One region of the Ensifer soli genome, then DNA from elsewhere that is predicted to be linked to it. Evidence: predicted binding sites of a transcription regulator. Region 1 holds the regulator's gene; each other region holds the start of a gene.

Region 1 (7,265 bases):
CAAAACCCTGTCCTCTTCGATCTGTATTTTAAATTATCGATGTATTTCAATGATGTGACGTGTCACAAATGTTTCGCAGAATTGACATAAAAGATGCGGGCGTCGGCGGCTAACTAGAGCCACCGATGACGTCGGTGACACGAGCGCCACGCCAGGGCGCGCCCCACAAGCCCTTACGGGAGAGCACGCAATGAAATCTCTGACCCTCACCGTCGCGGCGCTCGCCGCCTCCGTCGCGTTTGCCGGCGCTGCCGCCGCCCGCGACCAGGTCCAGGTCGCCGGCTCCTCGACGGTCCTGCCCTATGCCAAGATCGTCGCCGAGACCTTTGCCGAGACCTATCCGGACTTCAAGACGCCGATCGTCGAGTCGGGCGGCTCCTCGGGCGGCCTGAAGGAATTCTGCAAGGGCGTCGGCCCGAACACCATCGACATCGCCAACTCCTCGCGCCCGATCAAGGCCTCCGAGGTCGAGGCCTGCAAGGCCGCCGGCGTGACCGAGATCCAGGAAATCAAGATCGGCTATGACGGCATCGTCTTTGCCACCGACAGCGGCAATGCCGACCTGAAGCTCGAGCCGAAGGACCTCTACGCGGCGCTCGCGGCCGAAGTCGTCGTCGACGGCAAGCTCGTCGCCAACCCCTACAAGAAGTGGTCCGAGGTCAACGCCTCGCTGCCCGACGCCGAGATCGCCGCCTACATCCCGGGCGAGAAGCACGGCACCCGCGAAGTCTTCGAGGAAAAGATCCTCGCCCAGGGCTGCAAGGACGTCGGCGCCCTCGATGCGATCAAGGCCGCCGTCTCCGACGAGAAGGAACAGCATGCCAAGTGCGTCGCCGTGCGCAAGGACGGGATGGCTGTCGACATCGACGGCGATTACACCGAGACGCTCGCCCGCATCGCCGCCAACAAGTCCGGCATCGGCGTCTTCGGCCTGTCCTTCTATGAAAACAACGCCGACAAGCTGAAGGTCGCGACCGTCAACGGCGTCGTGCCTTCGACCGAAACGATTGCCTCGGGCGAATATCCGGTGTCGCGCCCGCTGTTCTTCTACGTGAAGAAGGCGCATCTCGGCGTCATCCCGGGCCTCAAGGAATATGTCGAGTTCTTCACGAGCGACGACATGATCGGCCCCGACAGCCCGCTCGCCGAATACGGCCTCGTCGCCGCTCCGGACGCCGAGCGCGAAGAGATCCGCAAGAGCTTCGAAGACGGCAAGATCATGTAACCGGCAACCGGACGGCGGCGCATCGGGACGCGCCGCCGTCCGTCCGCCGCGGGCGGCCTGACGCGCGCGGGCGCCGGAGGCCGGGCCCGGCGGCGTGAGGACGGAATCAACGGCTCCGATGCCGGAGTCTGGGCGGCAAGGCGCCGGATCGTCGTTCAGGGCCCGTGACGGGCAGGACGGTCGTCGCGCCGGGGGACACCTCTATGAATGTTTCAATCCTTGTCCTGGTCATCGTCGTGATCGGCCTCTTCGGCTACACGTTCGGCGCCAGGCGTGCCTTCGCGCTTGCCAACGGCAAGTCGTCGAACCTTCATTCCCGGCCGGGCTATTACGGGGCGCATGTCGCGGTCTGGACCATCCTGCCCGCTTTGGCGCTGATCTTCGTCTGGGTGATCGCCGCGCCGGCCTATATCAATTCCTCCGTGCGCGCCTCGTTTCCCGAGGACGTCAAGGCCCAGCCGCAGGCGACGCAGAACCTCGCCTACAACATGGTCGGCTCGATCGCGCGCGGCCTCGTGCTGCTGACGCCGCAGGAACTGGCCGAGGCCGAGAGCGGTTCGGGCGACGTGCGCGCGCTGCTCGCCTCGCGCGGCGTGCCGCTCGCCGACCAGCCGCAGCCCTACATGATCGAGGCGGCGAAGGACCTGAACGCGATGTCGGCCACGAGCCGCATCGCCCTCACCGTCGCGGCCCTTCTCGCCTCCGCCCTCGGCGCGGCGCTCGCCTTCCGGTCGATCGCCCCGCGCTTTCGGGCCCGCAACGGCGTCGAGCGCGTCATCCTCGGCGCGCTGATCGCCGCCTCCTCGATCGCCATCCTGACGACCGTCGGCATCGTCGCCTCGATGCTGACCGAGGCGATCCACTTCTTCACCATGGTCTCGCCCTGGGAGTTCTTCTTCGGCACGGTCTGGGATCCGCGCTTCGCCGCCGCCGGTGCCGCCGGCACCTCCGGCCAGTTCGGCCTGATCCCGCTTCTGCTCGGCACGCTCTATATCGGCCTCGTCGCCATGCTCTTTGCCGTGCCGATCGGCCTCTTCGCCGCGATCTACATGGCGGAATACGCCTCGCCGAAGTTCCGCGCCGCCGCCAAACCCCTCCTCGAAGTGCTGGCCGGCATCCCGACCATCGTCTACGGCTTCTTCGCCCTCGTCTCGGTCGGCCCGTTCCTGCGCGACATCTCGGCCCAGATCGCCGGCATCGCCACCGGAAATTTCACCAGCTTCATCCAGGCGCAGAGCGTGCTGACCGCCGGTTTCGTCATGGGCATCATGCTGATCCCCTACGTCTCCTCGCTCTCCGACGACATCATCACCGCCGTGCCCCGGTCGCTGCGCGACGGTTCGCTCGGCCTCGGTGCCACCCGCTCGGAGACGATCAAGCGTGTGATCCTGCCGGCGGCGCTGCCGGGCATCGTCGGCGCCGTGCTGATGACCGCCTCGCGCGCCATCGGCGAGACGATGATCGTGGTGCTCGCCGCCGGCGTCGCCGCCCGCATGCAGCTCAACCCCTTCGACCCGATGACCACGGTGACGGTCAAGATCGTCAACCAGCTGACCGGCGACCTCGAATTCACCTCGCCGCAGACCCTGGTCGCCTTCGCGCTCGGCATCACGCTCTTCGTGATCACGCTCTGCCTGAACATCTACGCCCTCTACATCGTCCGCAAGTACCGGGAGCAGTACGAATGAGCCAGGTCATCTCGGCCAACGCCGCCCATGCCGGCGTCAAGCAGACGCGTCGCGACATCGGGATCTCCCGCCGCTACGCCGCGGAGCGCCGCTTCCGCCTCTATGGACTGGCGGCGATCTGCTTCGGCCTCCTGTTCCTTTTCCTGCTGCTGTTCTCGGTCGTCTCCAAGGGCTACACCGCGTTCCAGCAGACGATGATCACCATCCCGGTCGAGTTTTCCGAGCAGATCATCGACAAGGACAACGAGCGGGCGACCAACCCGGCCAAGCTCGTCAGCGCCAACTACCCGGTCGTCGCCCGCAACGCGCTCGCCAAGGTGCTCGGCGTCGAGATGAGCGACCGCGCAGGCCTTCGCGCCGTCAACGGCATGATCTCCGACAGCGTCCGCGTGCAGTTGCGCAAGATGGTCGTCGCCGACCCGTCGCTGATCGGCAGAACGGTCCCGGTGACCATGCTCGCCCATGGCGACCTCGACTCGGCCTTCAAGGGCCAGATCGACCTCTCGGTCGCCGAGACGAGCCGAAAGGTCTCCGACAGGCAGGTGGGCTGGATGAACCAGCTCGCGGAAGCGGGCGCGCTCGCCAAGCATTTCAACACCGGTATCTTCACCAACGGCGCCTCCAGCCGTCCGGAAGCCGCCGGCGTCGGCGTCGCCTTTCTCGGCTCGCTCTACATGATGCTCATCGTGCTGGTGCTGTCGCTGCCGATCGGCGTCGCCGCCTCGATCTATCTCGAGGAATTCGCGCCGAAGAACCGCTTCACCGACCTGATCGAGGTCAACATCAACAATCTGGCGGCGGTGCCCTCGATCGTCTACGGTCTGCTCGGCCTCGCGGTCTTCATCAACTTCGCCGGCCTGCCGCGTTCCGCCGCGATCGTCGGCGGCCTGGTGCTGACGCTGATGACGCTGCCGACGATCATCATCGCCACCCGCGCGGCGCTGAAGGCCGTGCCGCCGTCGATCCGCGCCGCCGCCCTCGGGCTCGGCGCCTCGAAGATGCAGACCGTGTTCCACCACGTCCTGCCGCTCGCCATGCCCGGCATCCTGACCGGCACGATCATCGGCCTCGCCCATGCGCTCGGCGAGACCGCGCCGCTGCTGCTGATCGGCATGGTCGCCTTCGTCGCCGATTTTCCGGCCTCGCCGCTGGATCCGGCCACCGCGATGCCGGTGCAGATCTACATGTGGGCCAACGAGGCGGAACGCGCCTTCGTCGAACGCACCTCGGGGGCGATCATCATTCTCCTGATCTTCCTCATTGTCATGAACCTCGGCGCCATTCTTTTGCGCCGCCGATTTGAACGTCGCTGGTAGAAGGATACTGATCATGAACATGATGACGGAAGCAGCGATCGAGAAAGCCGTGGGTGAGAAGATGAACAGCGTTCCCTACAAGATGATCGGCAAGGACGTCTCCGTCTATTACGGCGAGAAGCGCGCCTTGTTCGACGTCAACCTGAACATCCGCGAAAACACCGTGACGGCGTTGATCGGCCCGTCCGGCTGCGGCAAGTCCACCTTCCTCAGGACGCTGAACCGCATGAACGACACGATCGAGAACTGCCGGGTCACCGGCAGGATCACGCTCGAGCAGGACGACATCTACGACCCGGCGATCGACGTCGTCGAGCTGCGCGCCCGCGTCGGCATGGTGTTCCAGAAGCCGAACCCCTTCCCGAAGTCGATCTACGAGAACGTCGCCTACGGGCCGAAGATCCACGGGCTTGCGCGCGGCCGCAGCGAGTTCGACCAGATCGTCGAGACCAGCTTGCAGAAGGCCGGCCTCTGGAACGAGGTGAAGGACCGGCTGCACGAGCCGGGCACCGGGCTTTCCGGCGGCCAGCAGCAGCGCCTCTGCATCGCGCGTGCCGTGGCCGTCAGCCCCGAGGTCATCCTGATGGACGAGCCTTGCTCGGCCCTCGACCCGATCGCCACCGCCAAGGTCGAGGAACTGATCCACGAGCTGCGCGCCAACTACACGATCGTCATCGTCACCCATTCGATGCAGCAGGCCGCCCGCGTCTCGCAGCGCACCGCCATGTTCCACCTCGGCAATCTCGTCGAGGAGAACGACACCGACAAGATGTTCACCAATCCTGACGACCAGCGCACCCAGGATTACATCATGGGCCGGTTCGGCTGATCCGCGCCCCCGTTCAAGGAACACGACCATGGCATCGCATATCGTCTCCGCCTATGACGACGAACTGAAGTATCTCTCCCGCCGCATTTCCGAGATGGGCGGGATTTCCGAGCAGATGGTGGCCGAATCCGTCCGCGCGCTCGTGCATTCGGACACCGGCCTCGCCCAGAAGGTGATCTCCGACGACGTCATCCTCGACGACGCCGAGCGCCAGATCAACGAGAAGGCGATCGTCACCATCGCCAAGCGCCAGCCGATGGCGAGCGACCTGCGCGAGATCATGGGGTCGATCCGCATCGCCGCCGATCTCGAGCGCGTCGGCGACCTCGCCAAGAACACGGCCAAGCGCGTGACCTCGGTCGCCGGTTCCGGCGTGCCGCGCCAGCTCGCCCGCGGCCTCGAGCATCTCGCCGAACTGGCGCTGACCCAGCTGAAGGAGGTGCTCGACGTCTACGCCTCGCGGCTTCCCGAGAAGGCGAAGAGCATCCGCGAGCGCGACGACGAGATCGACGCGATCTATACGTCGCTGTTCCGCGAGCTGCTCACCTACATGATGGAAGACCCGCGCAACATCACGCCCTGCACCCATCTCCTGTTCTGCGCCAAGAACATCGAGCGCATCGGCGACCACGCGACCAACATCGCCGAGACGATCTATTACATGGCGACCGGCGCCCAGCCGGAGGGCGAGCGCCCGAAGGACGACACCACCGCCTCGCTCGGCGCCATCGCCGGCTGAGGAACGCGGCCGCGCGCGCATCGCGCGGGAGAACGGACCGGACGGTTTCCCGGCGGGCTCGCCCGCCGGTCTCCGTCGGCTGCGGCGGGAGGACGTTTTCCGTCCCGCGACCCGCCGACCGCGGGCCTCATGCCAGGGAGCAACAGACCCCATGAATCCGAGAATTGCCGTTGTCGAGGACGAGGAGGCGCTGAGCGTGCTCCTGCGCTACAATCTCGAGGCCGAGGGCTTCGAGGTCGACACGATCCATCGCGGCGACGAGGCGGAGATCCGGCTGCAGGAGCGCGTGCCGGACCTCCTGGTCCTCGACTGGATGCTGCCCGGCGTGTCCGGCATCGAGCTCTGCCGGAGATTGCGCCAGCGGCCGGAAACGGAGCGCCTGCCGATCATCATGCTGACGGCGCGCGGCGAGGAGAGCGAGCGGGTGCGCGGCCTTGCGACCGGCGCCGACGACTATGTCGTCAAGCCCTTCTCGACGCCAGAGCTGATGGCGCGGATCAAGGCGATGCTGCGCCGCGCCAAGCCGGAGGTCCTGTCGACCCTGCTGAAATGCGGCGACATCGAGCTCGACCGCGAGACGCACCGCGTCCATCGCAAGTCGCGCGAGGTGCGGCTGGGGCCGACCGAATTCCGCCTGCTCGAATTCCTGATGACCTCGCCGGGCCGGGTCTTCTCGCGCTCGCAGCTCCTCGACGGCGTCTGGGGGCATGACATCTATGTCGACGAGCGCACCGTCGACGTCCATGTCGGCCGGCTGCGCAAGGCGCTGAATTTCTCCAACATGCAGGACGTGATCCGCACGGTCCGCGGCGCCGGCTATTCCCTCGAGAGCTGACGGGCGCCGTATTCCGCAACGGTAAAACAAAGCGACCGTGATCCGGAAAGGGTCACGGTCGCTTTCGTCTTTGAGATCGGCACCGGTCCGTCCCGGCCTGCCCCGTCAGCGGGCGCGGCGGCGCTCGGCGGAGGGCTGATAGGCGATGCGGGCATGGAAGCTGCAATAGGGCGAGCTGTCGGGCGAGTCGTTGCCGCAGAAGTGGAATTCCTCGTTCAGCGGATCGCCGATCGGCCATTTGCAGGTGCGCTCGGTCAGCTGGGTGAGGCCGATGCTGCGGGTCATCGGAACCACGACGTTGCTGCGGACCGGCGCCACTTCCACCACCGTCTCGACGACCTCCTCGGCGACTTCGACCTCTTCCTTCAGCATGGTCGCGCCGGCCTGGTGGACCACGGTGCGCGTCGTCACCCGGGTCGCAGCATAGTTCGGCGCTTTCGGGGCGGAGGTGGTGCGCTTGGTGTTGCGTGTCGCGGCGGCGGGGCCGCCGGCCTTGGCGCGTCCCGGCAGGCTCAGCCGGTGCACCTTGCCGATCACCGCGTTGCGGCTGACGCCGCCGAGCTGGGCGGCGATCTGGCTGGCGCTGAGCCCCTCCGACCACAGCTTCTTCAGCTTCTCGACCCGCTCGTCCGT
Region 2 (7,265 bases), on a different contig from region 1:
ACCGACTGGTTCGGCTTGATCGAGCCCGACGCGATCCGGCCGGTGATGATGCGGCCGAGGAAGGGGTTGGCCTCGAGGATGGTGCCGATCATGCGGAACGGGCCCTCCTCGACGGTCGGCTCGGGAACATGCGTCAGCACGAGATCGAGCAGCGGCGCCAGACCCTGATCCTTCGGGCCTTCCGGATTGACGTTCATCCAGCCGTCGCGGCCCGAGCCGTAGAGGATCGGGAAGTCGAGCTGCTCGTCGGTGGCGTCGAGATTGGCGAAGAGGTCGAAGACCTCGTTGATGACCTCCTCGTGGCGGCCGTCCGGGCGGTCGATCTTGTTGATCGCGACGATCGGCTTCAGGCCGACCTTCAGCGCTTTGGAGACGACGAACTTGGTCTGCGGCATCGGGCCTTCGGAACTGTCGACGAGGACGATGGCGCCGTCGACCATCGACAGGATGCGCTCGACCTCGCCGCCGAAATCGGCGTGGCCGGGCGTGTCGACGATGTTGATGCGCACGCCCTTCCACTCGACCGACGTCGCCTTGGCGAGGATGGTGATGCCGCGTTCCTTTTCGAGGTCGTTCGAATCCATCACGCGCTCGGCGACGCGCTGGTTCTCGCGGAACGAGCCGGACTGTTTCAGGAGCTCGTCGACGAGGGTCGTTTTCCCATGGTCGACGTGCGCGATGATCGCGATATTGCGGAGTGCCATGTTCTGATCTCTGAGGCTGGGGGCGCAACATCGGGGACGCGCCACGTTCATTTGGCGCGCTCATATCCTGTTTTTCGCGTTCGCGAAAGAGGGGCGCCGGTATTGCAGCCATGCGCGGCCGACACGCCGCTCATCCAGTCACCACGGGATCGAGCACGACGCGCCACAATTCGCGGTCGTCGCGGTCCATCAGGCGCACGGTCATCTGCCGGCTCTGGCCATCGATGTCGACGAGGCCGAAGAACTGCAGGCCGGCGGAGGGCGGCAGGTTCTGGTCGATGCCGGTGCCGGCCGCCTTGATGAAACGCACCTCGGGACCGAAGGTCCTGTCGAGCGGCTTCGGCCCATAGGTGCCCGAATGGAGCGGGCCGGAGACGAATTCCCAGAAGGGCAGGAAATCCTTGAACGCCGCGCGCGACGGATCGTAGTGGTGCGCCGCGGTATAGTGCACGTCGGCCGTCAGCCAGACGATGTTGTTGACCGCGTTGTCGCGGAGGAAGCGGAAGATCTCCGCGAACTCGCCCTCGCGTCCCTTCGGCGGCCCGTCGTCGCCGTTCGCGATCGCGTCGCTGCCCGTCTTCGAGGCGTAGTCGTCCCAGACGACGAGGCCGATCGGCATGTCGCAGGCGATCACCTTCCAGGTGGCGCGCGAGGCGGCGAGCTCCCGCTTCAGCCAGGCCGCCTGCCGCCAGCCGAGGATGCCGGCGCCGCCATCCGCCTGGTTGGGGTCGCGATAGGAGCGCAGGTCGACGAAGAAGACGTCGAGCAGCGGCCCGTAGACGATCTTGCGGAAGATGCGGCCGGGCTGCGTCTCGAAGGGGCGGACCGGCGTCATCTCCCTGAACGCCTGCAGCGCCCGCCGGGCATAGACGGAGACGTCCTTTTCCGGGTAGCGCGGATCGCCGGAAAGGTCGGTCGAGGCGGACCAGTTGTTCATCACCTCGTGGTCGTCCCACTGGTAGAAGATCGGGCAGGCGGCGTTGAAGGCGCGGACATGATCGTCGAGGAGGTTGTAAGCCCACTGGCCGCGATACTCATTCAGCGTGCGGGCGACATCGCGCTTTTCCGGGGTGACGATGCGGTTTTTCCAGAGCGTGCCGTCGCGAAGCGTGATCTCGTCGGGGATCGGATTGTCGGCGTAGACCGTGTCGCCGGAATGGATGAAGAAATCCGGCGCATGGATCGCCATCGTCGCATAGGTCTTCATCCCGACGTCGTCGATGCCCCAGCCCTGTCCCGCCGTGTCGCCCGACCAGGCGAAGCGCAGCGAACGGCGCCGGAACGGCGCGGTGCGGAACCGGCCGACGATCGGCTCGGAGACCCTGTTGACGTCTGAGAGGTCGGTCGCGGTGAAGCGGTAGAAGATCTCCTGGTCCGGCAGGAGATCGGCCAGGAGATGTTTCGCCGTGCAGTTCGAGCCCGGCAGGGCATTCAGTTCGGCGACGCGGACAGGGTCGCCGAAGGCGCCGGTGGTCGAATAGTCGAGCGCGATGCGGCAGGGGCGGTCGACCTGCGTCCAGACCATGCCCGAGGCCGTGTCGACATCGCCGGACTGGACGCCATGCAGGAAATGCGGCCTGCGGCTCTGGAGATAAAAGGGCGCGGCGAGCTTCGCCGTCGCCGCCAGGCCGATCGCGCCGGACGACAGAAGAAAGGACCGGCGGCTCAGTCCCGCCTGTGTTGCGGCATCGTCCATGGATCGCTCCCACGCTGGTCGCGAGCCGCCGTCAGACGGTGCGCGTGGAAGCGACCTTTTGTCATCCGCGTGTCAGCGCGGTTGCAGATCCATGACGGTCCGTCGAAATTTCTGCGACGGGAGGATGACGATCCTCACGCGGCAAGCCCCCTCTTCGCCAGCATGGCCTCCGGGCTCGGCAGTTTGCCCCGGAAGGCGCGATAGGCCTCCTCGGGATCGATCGAGCCGCCGACGGAATAGATATTGTCCTTGAGCCGCTTCGCCATGCGGCCGTCGAAGGCGTCGCCGGTCTCCTCGAAGGCGGCGAAGGCGTCGGCATCGAGCACCTCCGACCACATGTAGGAATAGTAGCCGGCCGAATAGCCGTCGCCGGCAAAGACGTGCTGGAAGTGCGGCGTCGCATGGCGCATCACCAGCGACGGCGGCATGCCGATCCCGGCGAGCACCTCCGCCTGCACCGCCATCGGATCCTCGACGGGACCCCGCGTGTGAAAGGCCATGTCGACGAGGGCGGAGGAGGTGAATTCGACCGTGTTGAAGCCGGCATTGAAGGTGCGGGCCGAGAGCAGCTTGTCGAGCAGGTCCTTCGGCAGCGGCGCGCCGGTCTCGACATGGACCGCATAAGTCGAGAGGATGTCGGGCACCGTCAGCCAATGCTCGTAGAGCTGCGACGGCAGTTCGACGAAATCGCGCGACACGCCGGTGCCGGAAACCGAGGGATAGGTGACGTTCGACAGCATGCCGTGCAGCGCATGGCCGAATTCGTGAAAGAGCGTGCGCGCGTCGTCGAGCGAGAGCAGCGACGGCTTGCCCTCGGCCGGTTTGGCGAAGTTGCAGACATTGTAGATGATCGGCAGCTCGCCCTTCGTGCCGTTCGGCAGCGGCAGCCTGTGCTGCGACTGGAAGGAACTCATCCAGGCGCCCGACCGTTTCGAGGAGCGGGCGAAATAGTCGCCGAGGAACATGGCGACGAGCGTGCCGTCCTCGTCGCGGATGTCGAAGACGCGCACGTCCGGATGGTAGGCGGTCACCCCCTTGCGTTCGATGGCGACGATGCCGAACAGGCGCCTCGCCACCTCGAAACAGGCCTCGATCATCCGGTCGAGCTGGAAATAGGGCTTCACCTCGCTCTCGGAGAAGGAGAAGCGCCGGGCGCGGATCTTCTCCGCATAGAAGCGCCAGTCCCAGGGCATGACGTCGTGGTTGCCACCCTCCTCGACGATCAGGGCGGCGATGTCGCCCTCCTCCTGCTTCGCGCGCACCAGCGCCCTGTCCCAGACCTGGCGAAGCAGGCCGTTCACCGCCTCCGGCGTCTTCGCCATGGTGTTGTCGAGCTTCAGCGCCGCATAATTCTCGTAGCCGAGCAGGGCGGCCTTTTCGGAGCGCAGCGCCAGCGTCTCGCGGACGATGGCGCGATTGTCGGTCGGCCCGCCGGTCTGGCCGCGCGCCACCCAGGCCCGGAAAGCCTGCTCGCGCAGGTCGCGCCGGGCTGAGAAGGTGAGGAAGGGCTCGATGATCGAGCGGGAGAGGGTCACGACATAAGGCGCTTCGGCACCGCGATCCCGCGCCGCCGCCGCCATCGCCTCCTTCAGGAATTCCGGGATGCCGTCGAGATCGCGCCCCTCCTGAAGCGGCAGCGACCAGCCGCTCTCGTCGGCGAGCACGTTCTGGCCGAAATTCGCGCCGAGACCGGCAAGCCGCTCGTTGATCGCCGCCAGCCGCTCCTGCTCCTTCTTCGGCAGCTTCGCGCCCGACTTGACGAATCCCTTCCAGTGGCGCTCGAGAACGCGCATCTGCTCGAGGGTGAGGCCGAGTGCCTCACGCTCCTCCCAGAGCCGGTCGATGCGCGAGAACAGCGTCGCGTTCATGCCGATCCTCGAATAGTGCCGCGACAGTTTCGGGGCGATCTCGCGCTCGAGCATCTGGATCGTGTCGTTGGTGTGGGCACCCGCCCTGTTCCAGAACAGCGCGGAGACGCGGGAAAGATCGTCGCCGGCAATTTCGAGCGCGACGATCGTGTTCTCGAAGCTCGGCTCCTCCTGGTTCATGGCGATCGCATCGATCTCGCCGTCGTGGCGGCTGAGCGCGGCATCGAAGGCCGGGGCAAAATCGCCGTCGCCGACCCGGTCGAAACGCGGAAGCCCGTTCGGACCGCTCCAGTCCGTCAGCGCAGGGTTGAGGGTCATCGCACAGTCCTTTCGAAAGTGTCCGCCTGAGGCGGGCGCGGCGGTCGTCCCGCCCGACATGGCCCCTTGCCGCAGGCACGTCAAGGGTCGCCTCCGCTCAGGCGCGGCGCAGGTTCAGTAGCCCCGGCGCCGCATGCATGACCGCCTGCACGGCGAAGCCGATGAACAGTACGCCGGAGAGCCGCACGATCGCCCGTTCGTGCCGGCGGTAGAAGCGCCGGACGACCGAGGCGCCGATGACGCCGATCAGCAGGATGTCGGCGATGAGGAAGCCGAGAAAGGAGACGGCGAGCAGGGCCGGCAGCGCCTCGAAATCGAGCGCATTGGCGGAGCTTGCGAGAAGTGCGGTGAAGGTCGCGAGCGCGACCGGATAGCCCTTCGGATTGGTCAGCCCGAAGATCAGCCCGCGCCGGAGCGGCCTTTCCACCGCCATCAGCGGCCGGTCGCCGCCGCGCGGCTTGGCGCTCAACGCGGTCCAGCCGATCCAGGCGAGATAGAGGCCGCAGAAAAGGCCGAGGACATCGAAGACCAGGGTGCCGATTGACTTGGCGCCGATGATGGCGACGAGCGCCAGGGCCGACCAGACGGTGTCGCCGACGAGATGGCCGCCCATGAACAGGGCGCCGGCCTTGCGCCCCTGTCCGGCACCGATGCCGAGCAGCGCCAGGAAGGCGGGTCCCGGAATGAGAACGTAGAAGAGCGCGGCGAGAAAGGCGCCGATCAGCATGGCTTCGGTCATGAGCATCCCCTGAAATGACCGGCCCATAAGGCGGCAAGTGCCGCGAAGGGTCAAGGCGGGGAATGTCGGGAATGCGGAAGCAGAGGCGGAGAGGGATGACGCGACACCGGCGGCCGAGGCCGCCGGTGCGCCTTTCGCCGGTCAGGCGAAGAGGTAGTCGCTTTCGGTCGGAGCGCCGGCATTCAGCAGCGTGATCGAGAAGTTTGCCGCGCCGTCATTGTCGGTATCGACGCGCAGGATCGTGTTCGCCCCGTCGGCGACCGTGGTGATGTCGCCGGCGTCGATGCCGAAGGCGCGAAGGTCGATCTTGTCGGCACCGGACACGAAGTCGTTGATGCGGTCGTTGCCCGGCGCCGCCGAGAAGACGAAGACGTCGTTGCCCATGCCGCCGATCATCGAATCGTCGCCGGCACCGCCGTTCAGCACGTCGTTGCCGCCGCCGCCGACGAGGAAGTCGTTGCCCGTGCCGCCTGTGACCGTGTCATCGCCCATGCCGGCATTGATGTAGGAGGCGGTCGCCTTCATGCCCTCGTCGAAACTGTCATTGCCGGAGGTGCCGAGGCGGACCATGTCGAACTGGTCACCGCGCGCGACGCCGCTGACGAGATCGCGCACGTCGAAGGTGACGCCGGCAGCGGCGGCGGCGAAGCTGATGCCTTCGTCGTCATACCGGCCGATCGCGCCCGTCGGCATGTCGGCGCCGTCCTCCAACTGCAGCCGGACGGCGAGGCCACCGTCCTGGTTCGCCATCATGCCCGCGTCGCGCGCGGTGCCGTTGCCCACTTCCGCGCTGGTGAAGCTGATGCGCACCTGTCCCGCCGGCGCGCTGACATTGACCCGGTCGTCGCCGGCGCCGAGATCGACCGTGTCGGCGCCGTCGGTGGCGAGGTTGACGACGGCGGTCTCGTTGCCAGCGCCGCCGGTGATTTTATCATTACCGCCGCCGCCGATGAACGTGTCGTCGCCGCCGCGGTTCGAAAGGACGTCGTCACCGGCGCCGCCGACCAGCACGTCCGTCTGGAAGCCGCCGACGATCGTGTCGTTGCCCATGCCGCCGTTGAGATAGTAGGACTGGTCGCGGACCGTGCCGAACAGCCGGTCGTCCGCCGTCGTGCCGAGCCGGACGATGTCGAACTGGTCGCCGCGCGCGACGCCGCTGACGAGATCGCGCACGTCGAAGGTGACGTCGCTGGTGGTCCGGAAGATGATGCCCTCGTCGTCGAAGCGGCTGACCGCACCGGTGAGGTTGCCATCGGCGTCCTCGGCCTGCAGCCTGACGGCATAGCCGCCGTCCTGGTTGGCCATCGTGCGGCCGTCGCGGGCGCTGCCATTGCCGACCTCGCCGCTCGTCAGCGTCACCCGCAGCTGCGTGCCCGCCGTCGCGCCGGAGACGATCACCGTATCGAGGCCGCCGCCGAGATCGACGCGGTCGCTGCCGTCGGTGGCAATGTTGAAGAGCGCCGTGTCCATGCCGGCACCGGTGGTGATGACGTCGTTGCCGCGACCGCCGATGACGGTGTTGTCGCCGCCACGATCGGTGATCGTGTCGTTGCCGGCGCCGCCGACGAGGAAGTCGTCACCGAGCCCGGTGGCGATGCGGTCGTTGCCCTGCCCGCCATTGATGTAATAATTCGTGTCGGCCGCGGTGCCGAACAGGCGGTCGCTGCCGATCGTGCCGAGACGGACGACGTCGAACTGGTCGCCGCGCCGGGCGCCGCTGACGAGATCGCGCACGTCGAAGGTGGTGTTCTGGACGTTGCGGAACAGGACGCCCTCATCGTCGAAGCGGCTGACGGGGCCGGTGAGCGCGCCGGAGGCCCGCTCCGCCTGGACGCGCACGGCGAGGCCGCCGTCCTGGCCGTCCATCGTGTCGCTGTCCTCGGCATCGCCGTTGCCGACTTCGCTGCTGGTAAAGGTCAGCCGGACCTGACGGACGTCCG
Region 3 (7,265 bases), on a different contig from region 1:
CATCGGCCAGACCGCGTCCCGCCTCTCGATCACCGTCACCGGATCGCCAAGCGCGATGCGGCCCGGCCCGCGCGCAACGGCATTCCAGCCGAAGAGCACGCCCGGCACGCGACGGTCGGCCGACATGCGCTTCTCCGCAAGGCCGGCAATCGGATTGCCGCCGGTGCGCGCGCCGGTCGTCTGGTCCTGCGTCGTCATGATGCAGCGCGCGCAGGGCTTGACGAGGTCGAGCACGATCCCGCCGACCGCGATCGACCGCCAGCGGTCTTCCGCCCAGGGCTCGTCGCAATCGATGAGGATGTTGGTGCGGAAGCGGTCCATGCCGACCGCCTCGCCGCCCGTCCCGACGAGGGTGCGGTTGAGGTCGGCAAGCGAGCCGGTTGTCGTCACGAGGATCGGATAGCCGTCGGCGAAACCGACCGGCACCGGGATGCCCGTCCAGGTGGCGCTCGTCAGCCGCGCGGCGCGCGCGTCCATATGGGCGAGACGCACGGGCTTGGCGAACCAGTCGGAAAGAACGGCATCGTCTTCGGGCTGCGAGATCGCCGCGTCCACCGTGGTGCCCCAGACGGTGACGCCGAGGCGGCGTTCGGGATCAAAGCGCAGGGTCAGCGCCGCCCCGTCCTTGGCGAGATGAAGCACGCTCCCCTCGCCCCGCGCCTCGACGCGGGCAAGCGCCGGCAGTTCGCGCTGGGTGATGAAGGCGCCGGTCTCGTCGATCAGCATGAAGCGCCGGTCGCCGGCAAAGCCGTCGCGCGCGACGTCGACGGCGTCGAGCGGAATGGCGCGGCCGCTCTTCAGCGGATGGATGTTCAGTTGCGTGACGGAACGCGGCATGGTCAGGCCCTTTCGGCAGGAGCAGGATCGGCGGGCGCGGCCGCAGCGGCGGAGGCGGGCGGGCGCGCCGAAAGCAGCCTCTGATAGAAGAGGCCGATGCCGATGAGAACGCCGCCGAGGCCGATGAAGGACAATGCCCGAAGGAATCCTTCGAGATGGGCCATGTCGATCAGGAACACCTTGATCACCGCGACGATGACGAGAACCGCCGATGTGATGCGGATCGCGCGCGCGTTGAAGCGCGCGCCGAGCCAGAGCATGGCGACGCCGATCGCCAGCCAGACGACCGAATAGGTGTAGGTCTCGCCGGCCAGAAAGCCCTTCCAGTCGGCGATGCCCGGACCCTGCCAGGCCCGGCGGACGCAGAGCGTCGCCCAGGCGAAGACGAGCACGCCACCACTGACGGCGAGCGCGGCGATGTAAGGCGGCGGCCGGCGCCCCTGCGCCAGCCAGGCGAGGGCGGCATAGGCGAGGCCCGGCAGCAGGTAGCCGATCAGCAGCAGGTCGAGGAGCGGCCAGGGGCCGAGCGGTTCGCCGGTGAAATAGGGGTTCAGGCCGACCAGGTGGGCGGCGAGCACCGAGAGCATCGACAGGATGCCGAGCGCCATGCTGCCGTAGCGCAGCACCGTGCCCGGCGAGCGCAGGTCGAGCAGCATCATGATCGCCGAGGCGCCGATGACGATGAGCGTGTAGATCGACTGTTCCGCAAGCGTCGGCATGCCGGAATCGAGCCGCCCGCCGTTCATCGCATGGCGCACGAGGATTGCGGCGGTCAGCAGCGCGAAGAGGCAGGCGAGCGCCTGCAGCAGGTTGCGCACCCGGATGCTCGACCAGCGGCGCATCTCATAGGCCGAGAGCGCCAGAAGGGCCGCCGGCACGCCGTAACCGGCGGCAAGCGCGTTGACGACCGGCGTCGTGCCGAGGCTGAGCGGCCCGACGATGGAGGGCTCCCAGGCGATGCGGCCGAGCACGCCGAGGGCCGCCGCCACCATCATCCAGGGCATGACCGGCCAGGGGCGGATCCGCGCCGCGACGACATAGGCAAGGCCGAGCGCGGCGAGCAGCATCGTCGTCCAGACCCCGTCCGTCAGCGCGTGCAGGCCGACGGCGAAGGCGGCGAGCGAGCCGGCCGTCAGCAGCGCCTGCACGGCGGGCAGGCCGGCGGCCTTGCGGCGGGAGAAGACGTCCGCCAGCGCCAGCAGCGCCGCGCCGCAGCCGAGCGCGAACAGGCCGTGCAACGGGTCGAAGCCGAGCGTGCCGAGCATCAGGAAAGACAGCGCGACGATCGCCGCCGGCACCGCCGCGACGATGCCGGACCAGAGCGCGGCGAGGCGCGGGTCGTCGGCGATCCGGCGGTGGATCGCCAAGGCACCGGCGAGCAGGAAGACGACCGAGAGCACGAGCGCCGCGGCGATCAGCGTCGACGCCTCGACCGCGGCGAGCGGCAGGCCGGTCTCGGGCAGGAACGACAGGGTCGAGGGCATCAGGCTCCACAGGCCGGCGAGCGCGGTGACGGCGGAAAGCAGCGCGGCGGACGCCGCCTGCCGCTCGACCGCGCCGAGGACAGCCATCGCCGCGACGATCAGAGCGAACTGCGCGACGTCGGCACGGCCGCCCGGCCCGAACAGCGGACTGGCGATGACGAGCGCCGCCAGGGCGGCGGAGAGCGACGCCGTCAGCACCAGCGGCAGGAGAAGCGGCCGCAACACGCCGCGCCAGGTCTCCCGCGGCCCGGCGGCCGCGTCGCCGGGCGTTTCATCGCCGCGCCGCCGCAGTCCGGCGAAAAGGCCGTTTCCGGCAAGCATGACGGGCATCGCCAGCATCGCCGGCGTCGGGGACACGGCGCCGTTCGACAGGACGATGAAGAAGGCCCAGAGGCCGAGGCCGAGATTGGCGAGCGAGGGCACGACGCGCCAGCCGCGGCGATGGGCGGCGGCGAGTGTCGCGGCGAAGGCGACGAGGAGATAGGCGACGAGGCTCCAGCCGTCCGGGGCCTCGGTGTCGACGAGAAGCGGTGTCTCCATGGCGGCGAGCAGGCCGAGGCCGGCGAGCGCCTGCCCGTGCAGGAGCGAGAGCCCGACGGTTCCGACCGAGACCAGCGCCAGAAGGAGGAAGGCGCCGGTCGGCCCGATGAAGCCGTAGACGCCATAGGCCGCATAGACGACGCCGAAGAGCGTGACCGCGCCGGCGGCGGTCAGCACGCCGGGAATCATCGCATTGCCGAAAGCGGGCACGATCCGCGGCACGGCCCGGCGGCGGATGAATTCGCCGGCCGCGGCGAGGGCGAGGCCGAAGAGGGCGGCGAGCGCCAGCCGCACGCCGGGGCTCAACAGCCCGGCATCGATCGAATATTTCACCATGAAGACGCCGCCGAGCGCGAGCGCGATGCCGCCGACCCAGACCGCCCAGCGCGCGCCGAGCCGGCTTTCGAGGCTCTCCTTCGGCGCGGGTGATTCGGAGGGCTGCGGCGCTTCGGCGACGCGCGCCTTGACGCTGGCGGGCTCGCCGCGCGCGGCCTTCTCCACCGCTTCCTGCGGCAGGTCGCCCTCGCCGGAGAAACTCGCGGCGCCGGTGACGGCCGGCTTGAAGAGGATGGTCTTGCGCGGCGGCGGGTGGCCGGCCGCGGCTGCCGCCGGCAGTCCCCTGCGGCCGGCCGGTTCGATCGCGACGCCGGTGATGCGGCCGAGTTCCTGGCGCAGGTCGGCCACCTCGCGCTCCAGGGCGGCAAGGCGGCTGCGCCCCCGCCAGGCGGCAAGCGAGAGAAGGAAAGCGGCAACGGCAAGCAGTTCGAACATCGGATCCTCGATCGGCACGGGCGGCGACCATAGCCGCTTTTGTCGTCCGGCCCAATGCCGCTGCCGCCTGAGGTGGCCGCGCCGCGCCGAGATTGTCGTGCGCCTGTCACGGAGGGAGGGCAGAGAGGATGCGGGCGGCCGGCGGCCGCACGGGCTTTGGCGACGAGAGGAGCACACGATGGACACGCATGTGAACGGTCATGACGCAACCGGTTTCCAGACGCTGACCGAGCGCCGCGAGGCCGTCGAGGATGTCGGACGGAACTGTTCCGCCAATCCGACGATGGGCGACATCATCCGTCGCCGCTTCTCCCGCCGCGCCTTCATGTCCGGATCGCTCGCCGTCGCGGCGATCTCGACCACGGTCAGTCCGCTCGCGCTCCTGACCGCCGAGGATGCGCGCGCCGAGACCGGCTCCGCCTTCGACTTTGCGGAAGTGGAGGCCGGCGTCGACGGGACCCATCACGTCGCCGACGGCCACGAGGCCGAGATCCTGATGCGCTGGGGCGACAAGGTGTTCGCCGACAGCCCCGATTTCGACCCGATGAACCAGACGGCAGAGGCCCAGGCACGGCTCTTCGGCTACAACAACGACTATGTCGGCTTCATCCCGCTCGACGGAAATCCCGACCACGGGCTTCTCGTGGTCAACCACGAATATACCAATGCCGAGCTGATGTTCCCGAACTTCGCCCGCGTCGTCAAAGAGAAGAAGACGAAGGACGGCAAGCCGGTCGTCGAGAACGGCGTCGAGGTCGAGGAGGAGAAGGTCGTCCTCGGCGACTACACGAAAGCCCTGGTCGACATCGAGATGGCCGCGCATGGCGGCACGGTCATCGAGATCCGCAAGATCGACGGGAAGTGGCAGCCGGTTCTCGACGGGCGCTACAACCGTCGCATCACGGTCGCGACCGCGATGGAGATCACCGGCCCCGCCGCCGGCCACGACCGGCTGAAGACCTCCGCCGACCCGACCGGGACGAAGGTGCTCGGCACGTTCAACAACTGCGCCGGCGGCGTCACCGCCTGGGGCACCTGGCTGATGGCGGAGGAAAACGTCAACGGCTATTTCGGCGGCACGCTCGCCGATGACCATCCCGAATTCGCCCAGATGAAGCGCATGGGCATCCCCGGCGGCCAATATGCATGGGCGTCGTTCTACGACCGTTTCGACGTATCCAAGGAGCCGAACGAGGCGAACCGCTTCGGCTGGGTGGTCGAGGTCGACCCGCTGGATCCGGCATCCGTGCCGAAGAAGCGCACCGCGCTCGGCCGGATGAAGCACGAGGGCGCCGAATCGGTCGTCAACAAGGACGGCCGCGTCGTCTTCTACTGCGGCGACGACGAGCGCTTCGACTATGTCTATAAATTCGTCACCGCCGGCACGTTCAACCCGGACGACCGCGCCGCCAACCGAGATCTCCTCGACGCCGGAACGCTCCATGTCGCCCGCTTCGACGAGGACGGCACGCTCGCCTGGCTTCCGCTCGTCTTCGGCCAGGGCCCGCTGACGCCGGAGAACGGCTTCAACAGCCAGGCGGACGTGCTGATCGAGACGCGCCGCGCCGGCGACCTGCTTCAAGCAACCAAGATGGACCGGCCGGAGGACGTTCAGCCCAATCCGAAGACCGGCAAGGTCTATGTGATGCTGACCAACAACACGCGGCGCAAGGCCGACCAGACCGACGCGGCCAATCCGCGCGCGGACAACGCCTTCGGCCACATCATCGAGATCAGCGAGCCTGACGGCGACTTCGCCGCGACCAGCGCCACCTGGGACGTTCTACTCAAATGCGGCGATCCGTCGCTCGCCGAGGTTGGCGCCTCCTTTTCCACCGCGACGACGAGGAACGGCTGGTTCGGCATGCCGGACAATTGCGCCATCGACGCGGAGGGCCGCCTCTGGGTCTCGACCGACGGCAACAACGAGAAGGACACCGGCCGCACCGACGGCATCTGGGCGATCGACACGCAAGGCGCTGCGCGCGGCACCTCGACCCTGTTCTTCCGCGTGCCGGTCGGGGCGGAGATGTGCGGGCCGAGCTTCAACCCGACCGCCGACACCTTCTTCCTCGCCGTCCAGCATCCGGGCGACGCGGGGCTCGCCACCTTCGAAAACCCGGCGACCCGCTGGCCGGATTTCCGCGACGACATGCCGGTGCGCCCGGCCGTCGTCGCCGTCACCCGGACGGGCGGCGGCCGGATTGGCTGACCCTCGCCGGAGCCGCACCGGAGAGATCCGGTGCGGTCGCCGCTATCGTTTCAGGGCGGCGACGGGAAAGATGGCGCAGGTTTCCGTGCCATGGGCGATCAGCTTGCCCGCGCCGTCCTTCAGCGTCGCCTCGGACGTGGCGAGGGTGCGGCCCCGGTGCAGGAGCCTGCCTTCGCAGAACACCTCGCCGCTCGACGGAAACAGCGGGCGGACGAGGTTCACCTTGAACTCGACGGTGGTATAGGCCTCGCCGGGCTGAAGCACGCTCATCACCGCGCAGCCGAGCGCGGAATCCATGATCGTCGCCGTCCATCCGCCATGGACCGTGCCGAGCGGGTTGAGATGCTCCTCCGAGGGCAGGCCGGAAAAGAGCACCCTGCCCGCCTCCGCCTCGCGCAATCCCATCTTCAGCGTCTTCGCCATCGGCGGCGCCGGATGCTTTCCGGACAGAAGGTCGAGCAGCGCCGCGAGACCGCCGTCCTGCTCCAGCGCTGAGAGCGGCACCGTGCCGATGCCGGAGGCGGTCATGCCCGGATAGAGTTCGACGCTCATCGTCATCCTTTCGCGCGTTGCGGATCGAGGGCCTTCAGGGTCGCCTGGACGAAGCTCTCGCGGGCGAGCGGCGGCGCGATGCCGCGCGGCTCGAAGACGTGGCGGGCGAGGAAGAAGGCGGTGAGGCGGAAGGCGTCGCTGAGGCCCTGCGCATCCGCCGCCCGGCGCTCCTCCTCGCGCAGGAAGGGCGGCAGCGGCAGAAGCCGGTCGGCATAGGGCGCGCCCGCCCCCTCACTGACGGCGCGGCCGCTCTTCGGCGAGACATAGGCAAGGCCGCTGCGCGCACCCGTCGCGGCACAGGCGCCGAGATCGAGCCCGCAGCCGAGCTCGGCGAGGACGGCGAGCTCGAAACGGATGTAGAGTTCGCCGGCATCGGCCGGGACGTCGAGATGATCGAGGATGACGTCGAGGCTTCGGTAGAGGGCGGGATGGGGATCGCGTTCGGGCAGGAGCCGCAGCAGCGCCGCCATCGCCTGCACCGCATGGATCGGCCCGGCCGCTTCCATCAGCGCGGCTGCGCGCATGCGGACCGGCTCGATGCGGAATTCGCCGAGATGCTCGTCGAGGCGCGCCCGCCAGGTCACCTCGACGCCGTTGCCGGGCTGGAGCACCGGCTGCATCTGCCGCGAGCGGCCGGAACGGACGATGCCGAGATGGCGGCCATGGCCGGGCGTCATCACCTCGGCAATGACCGAGGTCTCGCCGAGCCGCTTGACGCCGAGGATGATCGCCGCGTCACTCCACTGCATGGCTCAGGGCCGCCTTTCACCGCGACGGAAAGCGTGCCGCGAGCCGGGTTCGCCGCGCAGGCTCCAAGCGTCTGTCTTGACGCGTGACGTTCCTGCGCGACATGGTTTGTGGCTCACTTC
Region 4 (7,265 bases), on a different contig from region 1:
GAGTGACATCGCGACACCGCGAGATGCCCATGCAAGGGGCGGGGACCGGGCAACCGGTGCCCGCCCCTTTTTCATTGCCCATCGTCAAAGGATCGTCGTCGTCGCGCGCTTCTGCGGAGCACCCTCCGGGCGTCATGCTCGATTTCCTTTGCCAGACGGGTTGAAAGGCGTATTTTACAAGTCGGCGATGCTGTCCGAGGAAAGACGATGCCGACCCCCGCGACATGGAACACCGGAAACGGTCTGTGGTTCAACGGAGCGAACTGGGACGAACCCAATCCGGACGCGCCGCCTCCGCTTCTTCACTACGTTCCCGGACCGGACGAGGACGTCCGGATCCCGGACCAGTCCCTGGCAGGGACACCCTTTACCGTCACCTACGACGGCGAGGGCGCCATTCGCTCCCTCACCGCTGCGGCCAATGCCACCCTCGACCTTGTCGGCGGCACGCTGACCACGCTGACCGGCGGCAGCGGTTTCGGCACGCTCCGGCTTGCGACGGATACGCGTTTTACCATCGACGATGGCACGTTCAGCACCAACGCGCTCGACGTCTCCGGGCGCATTAGCGGTGACGGAACGCTGAGGCTCGTCAATGCCGTCTCGGATATCAGGGCGGGTGCGGTGGTGGACGTGGCGCAGTGGCTGCTCACCTATCAGATCGGCAGCGGCACGGTGTCCATCACCCGTTTCCACACCGATCTGACCTATTCCGGCGATTTCCAGCTGCTGCAGGTGTTCGGCAACGCCCCCATCCTCCGGCTGCAGGCCAACACGATCACGCTCTCCGGAACGGCGCTGCTGCAGGGCACGATCGAGGGGCCGGGGACGCTGAAGGTCACCGGAACCGGACGCTTCGCCGGCACAGTCGACGACGGCGCGCGGCTTGAGGTCGCGGGCGTACTGGTCCAGGACGACTATGCCAGGCTCGGCGGCGCGCTTCAGATCGACGCCGGCGGCATCTATTCGATCGACGCCTCCGCCGATCTCGCCGATATCGGCGGCGCCACCATTCTCAACAACGGCCTCTTTCGCCAGACGGCTGCGGGCGTCGCAAGGGTCGATGCGGATTTTACCAACAATGGCGTGATCGCCGTCGCAAGCGGCGCGCAGATGACGCTGATCGACAGCGATTTCCAGCTGAACGGGACCGTGTCGGGCGCCGGCCGGCTTGTCTTCGGCTTCGCCCATGACGTGACCCTGAACACCAGCGCGATCTCGGTCGCGCAATGGACGATCGCTGGCGGCAATGGCGGCGGCACGACGACGCTGGCCCGCAACATCACCTATGGCGGTGCCTTCACATTTGCGCATACCGGCACGCTCGATCTCAACGGCCGCACCTTGACGCTGTCCAGCGCGGCCGATCTCGACTATGGAACGATCGACGGGACGGGAGCCCTGCGCATCACCGGTTCGGCCGTCGTCAGCGCTATCGGCATTGGCTATCAGGGCACGGCGGCGACCCTGCGCAATTCCGGCGCCGTCACGCAGGATGGCCAGATCTTTCTCAACGGCACGATACTGAACGATGCGGGCCGGACTTACACCCTGAAGGCCGGCACGATTGCCGGTGTCGACGGCCGTTTCACCAATAACGGCATCGTCACCGCCGCTGCCGGCACGGCCAACGACATCCAGACCGCCTTCGATACGGTCGGCACGCTTTCGATCGCTGCCGGGGCGACGCTGCGGCTCGCAGGCGCGTCGACGCTTGCAGGAACGATTGGCGGGCAGGGGACGCTGACCCTGTCCGGGGCCGCCACGGTCGGCACGGCGATCTCCACTGCGGCGCTCAACCTCAACGGGACGACGACCTTGTCCTCCGATCTCGCCTATGCCGGCGCGTTCACGATCGGGACGTTCAGCACCACCCGGCTCGGCGGGCATACGCTCGAGCTTTCCGGCGTCGCCCATCTCGTCAGCGGTTTCAACACGATCGGCGGTTCCGGCGTGCTGAAGATCACCGGCGACGCGACGATCGGCGGCGTGGCGCTCGGTTCGCCCTCCGGCGCGATTGCCGTTCGCAACCTCGGCAGCGTCGAGCAGGTGGGCTCGGTATCGCTGAGGGGCACGCTGACCAACGAGGGCGGCCACACCTATGCGATCAGCGGCGGGTCGATCACCAACGACGGCGCGGTGGTCATCAATCGCGGGACGATCACGGTTGCGCCGTCATCCGGTGGACTATCGGAGATCAACAGCACGTTCACCCAGGAGGCGACCGGCGTTCTTTCGGTCGGCAGGGGGGCGACATTGCGGCTTGCGGGCGACGCCACGGTCTTCGGCACGGTGACGGGTGCAGGAAAACTCATTCTTTCGGGCACCACGAAGGTCTATGCGGCGATCGGCACGTCGGCGCTGGAGGTCAACGGCGCGGCGACGTTGAGCGAGACCTACACCTATCGCGGCGCGTTCTCGGTCGGCACCTTCGCGGCGGTCAACCTCGATGGAAGCACCCTGACGCTCGCGGGTTCGGCGCGGTTCGACACGGGCTTCAACAGCATCGGCAATGGCGGCCTTCGCGTCACCGGGACCGCGACGATCAACGGCATCGATCTCGGTTCCGCGGCTGGCGCGATCGACTTCATCAACAACGGGACGACAGTCCAGACCGGCGGATTCCGGCTCAGCGGCCAGATCGTCAATGCGTCCGGCCGCACCTACACCCTCACGGACGGCGACATCAGCGCTGACGGTGCCGCGAGGATCCTCAATCTGGGGCTTTGGGAGAAGGAGGGCGCTGCAGGCAACGCGACCATCCGCGCACTCTTCACCAATGAAGGATTCCTTGCCGTGCGCAGCGGCGTGCTTCACCTCGACAGCCTCGTGAACATCGGGGTGATCGAGGGGGTGATCGCCACCGACGGCGCGCGTGTCACGGTGACGGCGGACAGCGGCAGTTCGAAGACGCAGACCGGAGGCTCAGGGAACAACCGTCTCGACGGGGGCGCCGGAGCCGATACGCTGCGCGGCGGTGCAGGAAACGATACCTACGTCGTCAACAACCGGGGCGACAGGACGATAGAGCTTGCCGGTGCGGGGACGGACACGGTGGAGGCGTCGGTCAGCACCACGCTGGCCCCGCACATCGAGAGGCTCGTCCTGACGGGCACAGGTGCCCTTAACGGCACCGGCAACGACCTCGCCAACACGATCACCGGGAACGGTGCCGCCAACATCATCGATGGCGGTGCGAATGCCGATCAGATGACGGGTGGGGCGGGCGACGACACCTATATCGTCGACCATGCCGGCGACCGGGTGTTCGAGGCAAAGAATGGCGGGACGGATACGGTGCGTGCTTCGGTCAGCTTTTCGCTGTCCGGCCAGGCGATCGAAAACCTGGTCCTGACCGGCTCCGCGGCAATCAATGCGACCGGCAACAGTGGAGCCAACACCGTTACCGGCAACCGCGCTTCTAATACCATCGACGGCGGGGGGAATGCCGACCGGATGACGGGCGGCGCGGGCAACGATACCTATGTCGTCGACCATGCCGGCGACCGGGTGTTCGAGGTGAAGGACGGTGGTACCGATACGGTGCGCGCGTCGGTCAGCTTCTCGCTGTCCGGCCAGGCGATCGAAAACCTCGTCCTAACCGGGTCTGCGGCGATCAACGCGACCGGCAACAGTGGAGCCAACACCATCACCGGCAACGGCGCCGCCAACATCATCGACGGCGGGGGGAATGCCGACCGGATGACGGGCGGCGCGGGCAACGATACCTATGTCGTCGACCATGCCGGCGACCGGGTGTTCGAGGTGAAGGACGGTGGTACCGATACGGTGCGCGCGTCGGTCAGCTTCTCGCTGTCCGGCCAGGCGATCGAAAACCTCGTCCTAACCGGGTCTGCGGCGATCAACGCGACCGGCAACAGTGGAGCCAACACCATCACCGGCAACGGCGCCGCCAACATCATCGACGGCGGGGGGAATGCCGACCGGATGACGGGCGGCGCGGGCAACGATACCTATGTCGTCGACCATGCCGGCGACCGGGTTTTCGAGGCGAAGGACGGCGGTACCGATACGGTGCGCGCGTCGGTCAGCTTCTCGCTGTCCGGCCAGGCGATCGAAAACCTCGTCCTGACCGGGTCTGCGGCGATCAACGCGACCGGCAACAGTGGAGCCAACACCATCACCGGCAACGGCGCCGCCAACGTCATCGACGGCGGTGCCGGCGCGGACCGCCTGGCGGGGGGCGCGGGCGCGGACAGCTTTTCCTTTTCAACCCCGATCGGCGGCACCAATGTCGACCGGATCGCTGACTTTTCCCTTGCCGACGACACGATCCGCCTGAGCGCATCCGTTTTCGGGGCACTGACGCATGGCAACCTCGCGGCGGCCGCCTTCAAGGATATCGGCACCGGTTCGCTCGATGCGAACGATCGCATTCTCTACGACCGGGCAAGCGGTGCGGTCTTCTACGACGCCGACGGCAGCGGCGAGGCGGCCGCCATCCGTTTCGCCACCCTCGACACCAGGCCATCCCTCACGCATGCGGATGTCTTCGTCGTCTGACGCCTTGTCCGTCCAGCGCCGCACCGGTCGTTCGCGACGTCAGTAGACGTCCGGCACATGGAGTTCCGGCGGCACGGGATGGCGCAGATAGTCGGCGTGGCGGACGCGTTCCGGCAGTTCGATCGACGGTTTCGGCACATCCTCATAGGGGATCTGGCGCAGGAGATGGGCGATGCAGTTCAGCCGTGCCTTCTTCTTGTCGACCGCGTCGATCACCCACCAGCGCGCGTCCTCCGTATGGGTGCGGGCGAGCATCTCCTCCTTCGCCTTCGTGTAGTCCTCCCAGTGGACGCGGCTTTCCATATCCATCGGCGAGAGTTTCCACTGCTTCAGCGGGTCCTCGATGCGCATGCGGAAGCGGAATTCCTGCTCCTCGTCGGTGATCGAGAACCAGTATTTCACCAGGATGATGCCGGAGCCGATCAGCATGCGCTCGAATTCCGGCACGGTGCGGAAGAACTCCTCGAGTTCTTCCGGCGTGCAGAAGCCCATCACCCGCTCGACGCCGGCGCGATTGTACCAGCTCCTGTCGAAGAGCACGATCTCGCCGGCCGTCGGCAGATGCGAGACATAGCGCTGGAAATACCACTGGTTGCGCTCGCGCTCGGTCGGGGCGGGAAGGGCGACGACGCGGCAGACGCGGGGGTTGAGGCGCTGGGTCACGCGCTTGATCGCGCCGCCCTTGCCGGCGGAATCGCGCCCCTCGAACAGGACCACCACCTTCAGCTTCTTGTGCACCACCCAGTCCTGCAGGCGCACCAGCTCATGCTGCAACCGGAAAAGCTCGCGGAAGTAGATTTTCCGGTCGATCGTCTTCACGGCCCGTTCGGAGATCGCGTCAGCCGCGAGATCGTCGATGCGCTCTTCCTCCATCTGGAGTTCGAGCTCCTCGTCGAAACTGTCGGCGATTTCGTCCTTGATGCGGTTCATATGGCTGTTGTCGGTGTGCATGGCGGTCGGTGTCCTGTTGTCCGTCCGCACAGGAGCAGGCTTCGGCGACAGCCATGTGACAGCCGTTGCCCTTGCCCTGGCCCTTCCGGTAGGCGAAAAGAGGCCGATCGCGATGGAGGACGGCGTGAAGATTTTGATCGGGACACTCATCGCCGCCACGCTTGCCGCTTGGCCGGCGCGGGCCGGGTGGCAGGCGGTCGAGACGATCGCGACCTACACGATCACGGGCACGAGCGGCCCCGAACTCTACGCCTCGATCGGTAAACGGGGGCCGACGCTCGGAGAAGGGCGCGTCATCGCCCATACCGGCTTCAAGCTGACCTGGACGCGCTCCTACGAGCCGACGCCGGACGGCGGCTGCAGGCTGGCCGCGGCGAAGCCGAGGCTCGTGATCACCTATACGCTGCCGCGTCCCGCCCGTCCGCTGCTGCCCGCCACCGCCGCGCTGTGGAAAACCTTCATCGACGGCGTCGAGGCGCATGAGCGGGTGCATGGCGAGCAGATCAAGGAGATGGTGAGGAGGATCGAGGCGGCGACCGTCGGGTTCTCCGTGCCGGACGATCCCCGATGTCAGCGGATCCGCGAGGCGTTGCCGGCGATTCTCGGTCCCCTGTCGCAGGCGCAGCGCGCCGCGGCGCGCGACTTCGACCGGGTGGAGATGAGCGACGGCGGCGCGGTCCACCGGTTGATCCTCAGCCTCGTCAACGGCCGCTGAGGGCGGGATCCCCGGCGTCGCGGCGACCAGGCCGTGCCCCGGTCCGCGCCGCTTTTGCCGCGGGTTCGCCCCCGTCTTGCTGCCGGCGTGATTTAGACTAATGTCATGAACATGCCTGACGGCATGCGCCGAAGGATGGCAGGGCGCGGATGCGAGGGGACGGCGATGGGCGACGGCGCGCCGGACATGCGCTACGGGGAGGAGCCGGGCCTTCGCTTTGCGATCCTGCTCGGCGGCGATGGCGGCTGCCGCACGCTGAGCGTCTCCGACATGTGCGGCTGGAGGCCCGGCGACGGCGTGCTCTGGCTGCATTTCGAGCGGGACCATCCGGCAACCGTCGACTGGGTGACGACGAGCGGCGGCTTCGATCCGCTGATCGCGGAGGCGCTGCTCGCCGAGGATTCGCGCCCGCGCGTCGAGCCGATCGACGACGGGCTGCTGATCATCCTGCGCGGCGTCTGCGCCACCCGGCCCGACGAGGTCGGGGAGGAGGGCGCGGGGATCGATCTCATCCCCTTGCACATCTGGGTCGACGCGCACCGGCTCGTGTCGCTGCGCGACAGCGGCCACTATATCACCGCGCTGCGCGACATCCGTCTCGCCCTCCAGAAGGGCAAGGGACCGAGGCGGACCGGCGACCTCCTTGCCCTGATCAGCGATAAGCTGGTGCGCGACCTGGAGCCCGTGCTCGATGCCATGGACGAGGAGGTGGACGAACTCGACGACCTGATCTTCCAGGGCGAGGCCGGCGAGGTGCGCCAGCGGCTGAAACTCCTGCGCCGGCGGTCCGTGCAGCTGCGCCGCTATCTCGCCCCGCAGCGCGATGCGCTGAACCGGATCGCCCATGACGACGCCGGATGGCTGAAGGAGCGGGACACGCTGCGCCTGCGCGAGGTCATCGACAAGCTGATGCGCTTCATCGACTATCTCGACGCGATCCGCGACCGGACCAGCATCCTGCATGACGACCTGTCGACGGTGATCGGCGAGCGCATCGCGCGCAGTTCGAACCGGCTCGGCGCGCTCGCCGCGCTGCTCCTGCCGCCGAGCGTCGTCGCCGGGCTGTTCGGCATGA

Evidence for each region. The regulator PhoB, encoded in region 1, activates phosphate uptake and scavenging genes when phosphate is short. The targets are predictions, from matches to a motif close to TGTCATNNANCTGTCAT.
Region 2: a site for PhoB is predicted at 2,460-2,476, ahead of ACEVQ6_RS09270 (alkaline phosphatase D family protein). Genes of this name have one in related genera too.
Region 3: a site for PhoB is predicted at 3,726-3,742, ahead of ACEVQ6_RS08255 (PhoX family protein). Genes of this name have one in related genera too.
Region 4: a site for PhoB is predicted at 5,520-5,536, ahead of ppk2 (polyphosphate kinase 2). Genes of this name have one in related genera too.

Annotation. Positions count from the first base shown of each region.
Region 1 is NZ_JBHFEI010000001.1:353,707-360,971, reverse strand. It holds gene ACEVQ6_RS01595 (PstS family phosphate ABC transporter substrate-binding protein) at 191-1,225, shown strand; gene pstC (phosphate ABC transporter permease subunit PstC) at 1,429-2,913, shown strand; gene pstA (phosphate ABC transporter permease PstA) at 2,910-4,229, shown strand; gene pstB (phosphate ABC transporter ATP-binding protein PstB) at 4,243-5,058, shown strand; gene phoU (phosphate signaling complex protein PhoU) at 5,087-5,797, shown strand; gene phoB (phosphate regulon transcriptional regulator PhoB) at 5,949-6,632, shown strand; gene ACEVQ6_RS01565 (GcrA family cell cycle regulator) at 6,738-7,265, opposite strand, start outside.
Region 2 is NZ_JBHFEI010000005.1:81,555-88,819, forward strand. It holds gene typA (translational GTPase TypA) at 1-704, opposite strand, end outside; gene ACEVQ6_RS09270 (alkaline phosphatase D family protein) at 835-2,400, opposite strand; gene ACEVQ6_RS09275 (M3 family metallopeptidase) at 2,535-4,586, opposite strand; gene ACEVQ6_RS09280 (LysE family translocator) at 4,684-5,325, opposite strand; gene ACEVQ6_RS09285 (calcium-binding protein) at 5,467-7,265, opposite strand, start outside.
Region 3 is NZ_JBHFEI010000004.1:236,934-244,198, reverse strand. It holds gene ACEVQ6_RS08265 (MOSC domain-containing protein) at 1-837, opposite strand, end outside; gene ACEVQ6_RS08260 (DUF2339 domain-containing protein) at 840-3,650, opposite strand; gene ACEVQ6_RS08255 (PhoX family protein) at 3,811-5,844, shown strand; gene ACEVQ6_RS08250 (PaaI family thioesterase) at 5,887-6,396, opposite strand; gene recO (DNA repair protein RecO) at 6,399-7,145, opposite strand; gene ACEVQ6_RS08240 (Tex family protein) at 7,259-7,265, opposite strand, start outside.
Region 4 is NZ_JBHFEI010000006.1:299,493-306,757, reverse strand. It holds gene ACEVQ6_RS11895 (dicarboxylate/amino acid:cation symporter) at 1-6, shown strand, start outside; gene ACEVQ6_RS11890 (beta strand repeat-containing protein) at 208-4,524, shown strand; gene ppk2 (polyphosphate kinase 2) at 4,564-5,475, opposite strand; gene ACEVQ6_RS11880 (DUF922 domain-containing Zn-dependent protease) at 5,588-6,190, shown strand; gene ACEVQ6_RS11875 (CorA family divalent cation transporter) at 6,356-7,265, shown strand, end outside.